Regions from separate parts of the Kitasatospora sp. RG8 genome, predicted to be linked through region 3. Evidence: riboswitches for the same ligand, from Rfam matches in the RefSeq annotation. Region 3 holds a riboswitch; each other region holds the start of a gene.

Region 1 (2,257 bases), on a different contig from region 3:
GCGTGCCTGGGCACCTCCGGCGTGATGTTCCGCCACCTCGGCTTCGGCATGCTCTTCGCCGCACCGCTGGCCGGCGTGGGCATCACCAGGCTGGTCGGCGCGCACTTCCGCAACCCCCAGCTGGGCATCCTGGTCTGGGTGGTGCTGCTCGCCCTCGGGCTGGAGCAGTCGGCCCTGCGGTACCAGGACGGGCCCGACTCGGGCCGGCTGCTCGGCGTGCTGCGCCTGCACACCACCCCGCAGGGCCGCTACCTCACCGAGGTCGACGGACTGCCCGAGTACTACCTGGGCGCCGTCAGCAAGCCCGAGCAGTGGGTCTCGGCCCGCAAGGGGACCGACTACCGGGATCCCGCCGGGGTGATGCACCACGGGGACGAGGGCACGGTCGCCGCGATCCGCAACGCCTGGTTCACCATGATCGTCCTCGACAGCACCGCGCCCACCGCCACGGACCGGGCCGTCAGCGAGGCGGTCAAGGCCGGCGGACGCTACCGACTCATCGCTCAGTTCAGCTCCCCGACCGGCGATTCCGGCACGTACAAAGTGTTCCTGCTGCACTGAGAGCCCGGGGCGCCGGGCCACGCCCCGCGACACACCGGCTACTACATATGGTGCCGCGAAAGTCAGCCGCCACTAGATGTATGCTCGTCCCTGCTGTCGACGCAGGGGAACCCGGTGCGAATCCGGGACTGCCCCGCAGCGGTGTGCGGGCGGCTCCGACCAGAGTCCGCGAGTCCGAGTACCTGCCGACGGCGTGCCGCCCGGCCTCCCCGCAGAGGCCTCCAGCACAGCAGTACTTCCGGGCCTCGCGGGCGGGCCGGGGATGACACCGTCGCGCGGAGCCGTCCGGCCGCCGCGCCGTGCTCCCCTGCCCCGAACGGCCCGGTGCCCCGATCCACCGCCGCCGATCGCCGCCAGGAGAGAGCGCCTTGACCACCGCTGCCTCAGCCACCCTGCCCGCCCAGGGTTCCAGCTCCGCCCCCGCCGACCCGACGGTCTCCGACCCCGGCGGTGCGCTGCTCCGGCTGCTGACCGACCGCAGCGTCGACCTTCCCCAGGTGGACCCCGGCCATGTCGCCGCCGCCGCGCTGCGCGGCCGCCACGCCGGCTCGGACTTCGCCGAGCTGCGCGGGCTGGCCGTGGACGCCGCAGCGTCGATGATCGCCGAGGACCCGCAGTACTCGAAGCTGGCGGCCCGGCTGCTCGCGCTGGAGATCGTCGACGAGGCGGTCTCCCAGGGCTCGGTCTCCTTCTCCGCCTCGATCGCCGTCGGCCACGCCGAGGGCCTGATCGGCGACGTCACCGCCGCCTTCGTCGCCAAGCACGCCGCCGCGCTCGACGCGCTGGTCGACGCCAAGGGCGACGACCGCTTCGAGTACTTCGGCCTGCGCACCGTGCAGTCCCGCTACCTGCTGCGCCACCCGATCACCCGCAAGGTGGTCGAGACCCCGCAGCACTTCCTGCTCCGCGTCGCCTGCGGCCTGGCGGTCGGCGACAGCGAGCAGTCGGTGCGCGAGGTCGCCGAGCTGTACGGCCTGATGAGCCGGCTGGAGTACCTGACCTCCTCGCCGACCCTCTTCAACTCCGGCACCCGGCACCCGCAGATGTCGAGCTGCTACCTGCTCGACTCGCCGCTGGACAACCTGGACTCGATCTACTCCCGGTACGCCCAGATCGCGCGCCTCTCCAAGCACGCCGGCGGCATCGGCCTCTCGTACTCGCGGATCCGCTCGCGCGGCAGCCTGATCCGGGGCACCAACGGCAAGTCCAACGGCATCGTCCCGTTCCTGCGCACCCTCGACTCCTCGGTCGCCGCCGTCAACCAGGGCGGCCGCCGCAAGGGCGCGGCCTGCGTCTACCTGGAGACCTGGCACGCGGACATCGAGGAGTTCCTGGAGCTGCGCGACAACACCGGCGAGGAGGCGCGGCGCACCCACAACCTCAACCTGGCGCACTGGATCCCGGACGAGTTCATGCGCCGGGTCAACGCCAACGAGGACTGGTCGCTGTTCTCCCCGGCCGACGTGCCCGAGCTGGTCGACCTCTGGGGCGCCGACTTCGACGAGGCGTACCGCAAGGCCGAGCTGGCCGGCAAGGCCGTCCGCACCATCCCCGCGCAGACCCTCTACGCCCGGATGATGCGCACCCTGGCGCAGACCGGCAACGGCTGGATGACCTTCAAGGACGCCTCCAACCGCGCCGCCAACCAGACCGCGCTGCCCGGCCGGACGGTGCACAGCTCCAACCTCTGCACCGA
Region 2 (2,257 bases), on a different contig from region 3:
GTCGAGCAGTTCCACCACCTTGTCCGCCGTGAAGACCTCGTGCACCCGGCTGTCCGGTTCCCCGGCCACCGGACCGGCCAGGACGCCCGCGTCCACGCTGGCGTAACCGATCGACCGGACGCTCACGTGGGGGAAGGCGGTGGTGAGCAGTGCCACCTGGTCCGGGTAGCAGGCCTCGCCGGCGAAGAGCGCGACGCGGACGTCCGGCAGGGTCCCGACGGTGTCGACGACCTCGCGGGCCAGCCGGCACAGCGACGTGGGCGGCGCGGCGACCACGGTTGCGGAGAAGTCGCGCAGGGCCTGGATGGTGGCGTCCAGCGGCGCGGCACCGCCGATCGGCAGCTGGACCGTGGGGACGGGTGCCTCCTGCAGGCAGTTGAGGGTGAAGACGAAGCTGGAGTAGAGCTCCCCGGCGTAGAACAGGTTGGCGACCCGGTCCCCGGCACGCAGCCCGGCGGCCGGCAGGCCGCCGCCGAACGTACGGCTCATGCGGCGCCACTCCGCGCGGGTGTACATGGACACGCGCGGCGCCCCGGTGGTGCCGCCGGTCTTGAAGACGATCCCGTCGTCGTGCGGTCCGGTGAGCACCCGGCTGCGGTCGATGCCGTGGGCCGCCCAGTAGGCGGTGTGGTCGGTCAGCGGCAGTGCGGTGAGGCCGGTGGGGTCGGCGGGGCTGGTCAGGTCGTCCGGGAGGCCGGCGTAGAGGTCGCGGTAGAAGGGGGAGTTCTCCCGTGCATGGCGGATCAGGTCGGATATCTGAGTGTTAGTCACATCATATGAGTCTAGACCTGTACAAATGCCTCGCCTGCGCCGGGTGGGGCGAGCGGTCCCAGCCGGTTGCGCCACCCGGCCGGGCCCAGGGGCCACCGCGGCGCAGCCGGACGGTTCGGTGCCGGTGGCACCGATGGTGGCGGCGGGGCACCGTGATGTGACGCACCATCCCTTGACCGGATCTTTTCCGTTTCGCCATGATGAACCGTCATGTTCTGACTCCGCCGATGGGGGAAGTCCGGTCCGAATCCGGCGCTGACCCGCAACGGTAGGCCGCCGACGCCACGTCGGCGGCGAGCCCGAGTACCCGTCGGCGGAGGTGTGTCACCCCTCCTCCCGTCGTGGTCTGCGGGCCGGAGCTCCGAGGGCTGCCCGGCCGTTGCCGACGCCCTCCGGGCCCCTGCGTCCAGGCCCGGAAAGGCATCCCATGCCCACGCCCCGCCGCACTCTCGGTCTGCTCGCGATACCCGCCCTGGCGCTCGCCACCGCGCTCCCCGCGGCCACCACAAGCCACGCCGCACCCGCAGCCCACGCCGCACCCGCAGCCCACGCCGCACCTGACGCCCACGCCGCACCCGCCGACGCGGCGTCGTCCCGGACCGTCCGCCCCGACGCCGCCGCGGCCGGCTGGCTGGCCCGCCGGCTCGTCGACGGCGACCACTTCGAGTCCGTCTTCAACGGCACCGCCTACCCCGACCAGGGCCTGACCATCGACGCCGTGCTGGCCTTCGCCGCCTCGCACGGCTCCGAGCAGGCCGCCGCGAAGGCCACCGCCTGGCTCGCCAGGCCCGAGATCATCAGCGGCTACCTCGGCGACGGCACCACCGAGGCGTACGCGGGCGCGACCGCCAAGCTGCTGCTCGCCGTCGAGGTCCGCGGCGCGGACCCGGCGAGCTTCGGCGGCGTCGACCTGTCGGCCCGGCTGCGTTCGCTCCAGACCGCCGAGGGCCGGTTCTCCGACCGCTCGCAGTGGGGTGACTACAGCAACGCCTTCGGGCAGTCGCTGGCCCTGATCGCCCTGTACCGCACACCCGGTGGCGCCCCGTCGGCGGCCGTGGACTTCCTCGCCGGCAGCCAGTGCGCGGACGGCGGCTTCCCGGTCTCCTTCGGTCAGGCCACCTGCACCGGCGACCCGGACGCCACCGCGCTCGCCGTCCAGGCCCTCGCCGCCACGGGACGGGCCGCCAAGGCGAGCGCCGGCCTCACCTGGCTGACCTCCCAGCAGGGTGCCGACGGCGGGTTCGCGGCCGCCGGGGCGAGCGCCTCCAACGCCAACACCACGGGCCTGGCCACCCAGGCGCTGCTCTCCGGCGGACGCCTCGGGGCCGGCCTCAAGGGCTGGAGCCGGCTGGTCAAGTTCCAGCAGGGATGCTCCACGGACCCGGCCGTCCGCGGCGCGGTCGCCTACGACGCGTCCGGCTTCAACGCGGGCAACGGCGCCCGGGCCACCGCGCAGGCCGTCCTCGGCCTCGCCGGCACCCCGCTG
Region 3 (2,257 bases):
CGCCGGGTCGTCCGAGCGCCCGACCTTCAGTGCGGCGATCCGCTCGACCAGTTTCGCCACCAGGGCGTCCGCGGTCTCCTCCCCCACCGGGACGGCCACCGAGATCGCCATGCACCGCTCACCGGCCGAGCCGTAGCCGGCTCCGATCAGCGCGTCGGCCGCCTGGTCGAGGTCGGCGTCCGGCATCACGATCATGTGGTTCTTCGCACCGCCGAAGCACTGCGCCCGCTTCCCGTGGGCGGCGGCCGTCGCGTACACGTACTGCGCGATCGGGGTGGATCCGACGAAGCCGACCGCCTCCACCCGCGGGTCCTCCAGCAGGGTGTCCACCGCCTCCTTTCCGCCGTTGACCACGTTGAGCACGCCCGGCGGCAACCCGGCCTCCAGGAAAAGCTCGGCCAGCCGCAGCGGCACCGAGGGGTCGCGCTCGGAGGGCTTGAGGACGAAGGCGTTGCCGCAGGCCAGCGCGGGCGCGGCCTTCCAGAGCGGGATCATCGCCGGGAAGTTGAACGGCGTGATGCCGGCGACCACGCCGAGCGGCTGGCGCATCGAGTACACGTCGATGCCGGTCCCGGCGTTGTCGGTGAACTCGCCCTTCAACAGGTGCGGGATCCCGGCGGCGAACTCCACGACCTCCAGGCCGCGTTGGATGTCGCCGTGGGCGTCGGCCACGGTCTTTCCGTGCTCGGCGGAGAGCAGCCTGGCCAGCTCCTCCTTCTCCTGCTCGACCAATTGGAGGAAGCGCAGCAGGACGCGCGCCCGCCGCTGGGGATTCCAGGCCGCCCACGCGGGCTGGGCCTGCGCGGCGTCGGCGATCACCGCCTCGACCTCGGCGCGGTCGGCCAGCGGCACCCGGGCCTGCACCCGGCCGGTGTTGGGGTCGTACACGTCGCCGAAGCGGCCGGACGTGCCGGCGGTGCGCTTGCCGGCGATGAAGTGGGTCAGTTCTCGGACCATCGGGTTCCTTCTCTCGACAGGGGTGGGGAGAGGAGGAATGGAGAGCAGCGCCATCGCCGGCGATCGGGCGCACGGTCATGCGTCGTCGCGGAATGGCGTTGCTGACCTACCGTCAGGCGCGGTGGCACCTGACGGTCGGCAGCACGGCAGCGGAACGGGAACAGCAGCCCGGAGTCATGCGTGTCGTCTCCATCCTCGTGGAAAACACGAACCACCCGCGGCCGGTATCCTGACTCCCGGATCACCGCGCGCCCCCGGGCCTTCCCGGCTGGCTGCCAGTGGCCTTCATCTGCGAGGACGAACTCCCCGGTCACAGTGGCGGGACCGTGCCGGACTCACACCGGCTTCCCTGACACCGCGGACCTGTCGTCGACCATATAGTTGGACGTCCTAGTAAGTCCAGAGGTCCGGGTTCGCGCCGCGCCGCGCCCTCGGGATCCCACTGCGCCGAGCACCGTGCGGGTGGTGCGATCGACGCGGAGCACAGGTGGGCACGGCCCCTGGCGGCAGCCTGACGTGCCGTCGGGATGGATGCCGCCCCCCTCGACCCGCTCGGCCGAGACGGCCCCCGGACGCATGCCCCGGCCCGCCACCCGGCTCATGAGCGCGCCCGGTCGGCTGGGCTCTTCCACCCGCCCGGGCGCCGCGCCGGCGGTGCGGCCGCCGGGTGGTCACCGTCGGCGGCGGCCTCAGTAAGGGTGAGGGTCGGGGCCGGGTGCCGGGGCTCGGGCCGGCCGGCCGCGCTCTCGTCGATCCAGCGGGCCGCGTTTCCGTCGTCGGCCCGTCACGCCTGACTGGTCGGCCGCAGTTCCCGCTCGAGAGCGGAAAGGGCGAACGTGTGCGCGGAGGCGTGCTGCCAGCGCGGGCGTCCGAACATCACGTCTCCGGACAGCCCGTTGAGCATGGCCACGGCCCTGATGACGAACTCGGACGGATCCACGTCGGCGAACTGCCCCAGGGCCCGGCCTTCGAGAAGGATGGCTTCCAGGCGCTCTTCCCAGGCGTCGGACAGTGCGGTGAGAAGCTGCCGGCCGGCGTCGTCGTGGCACTGGGCCAGCACCTGCGTCCACAGCGCGTAGCGTTCGTCGCCCTGGTGGCGGGGCAGGTAGAAGCGGACGAACAGTGCCAGCTTCTCCGAGGGGGAGGCGGCCTGGTCCGCGGCCTGCTGGAACCGGGTCACGAGGTCCGCTTCGCTCCATGCGAGGACTTCGAGCAGGAGGCGGTCCTTCTTGCCGAAGTGGTACAGGATGTGCCCGGTGCTCATGCCGGCCCGCGCGGCGATGTCCGACATCCGCACGGC

The links. Region 3 has a riboswitch for cobalamin ahead of J5Y04_RS06740 (CoA-acylating methylmalonate-semialdehyde dehydrogenase). Riboswitches for the same ligand answer to the same signal wherever they lie in the genome.
Region 1: linked by a shared signal. The riboswitch ahead of J5Y04_RS08315 (ribonucleoside-diphosphate reductase subunit alpha) and the one ahead of J5Y04_RS06740 (CoA-acylating methylmalonate-semialdehyde dehydrogenase) in region 3 are both predicted to bind cobalamin.
Region 2: linked by a shared signal. The riboswitch ahead of J5Y04_RS14245 (peptidase) and the one ahead of J5Y04_RS06740 (CoA-acylating methylmalonate-semialdehyde dehydrogenase) in region 3 are both predicted to bind cobalamin.

Annotation. Positions count from the first base shown of each region.
Region 1 covers NZ_JAGIYX010000004.1:145,073-147,329, reverse strand. The annotation lists gene J5Y04_RS08320 (glycosyltransferase family 39 protein) at 1-561, shown strand, start outside; cobalamin riboswitch at 625-766, shown strand; gene J5Y04_RS08315 (ribonucleoside-diphosphate reductase subunit alpha) at 954-2,257, shown strand, end outside.
Region 2 covers NZ_JAGIYX010000007.1:273,035-275,291, forward strand. The annotation lists gene J5Y04_RS14240 (phenylacetate--CoA ligase family protein) at 1-771, opposite strand, end outside; cobalamin riboswitch at 943-1,101, shown strand; gene J5Y04_RS14245 (peptidase) at 1,199-2,257, shown strand, end outside.
Region 3 covers NZ_JAGIYX010000003.1:320,782-323,038, forward strand. The annotation lists gene J5Y04_RS06740 (CoA-acylating methylmalonate-semialdehyde dehydrogenase) at 1-957, opposite strand, end outside; cobalamin riboswitch at 1,159-1,350, opposite strand; gene J5Y04_RS06745 (TetR/AcrR family transcriptional regulator) at 1,742-2,257, opposite strand, start outside.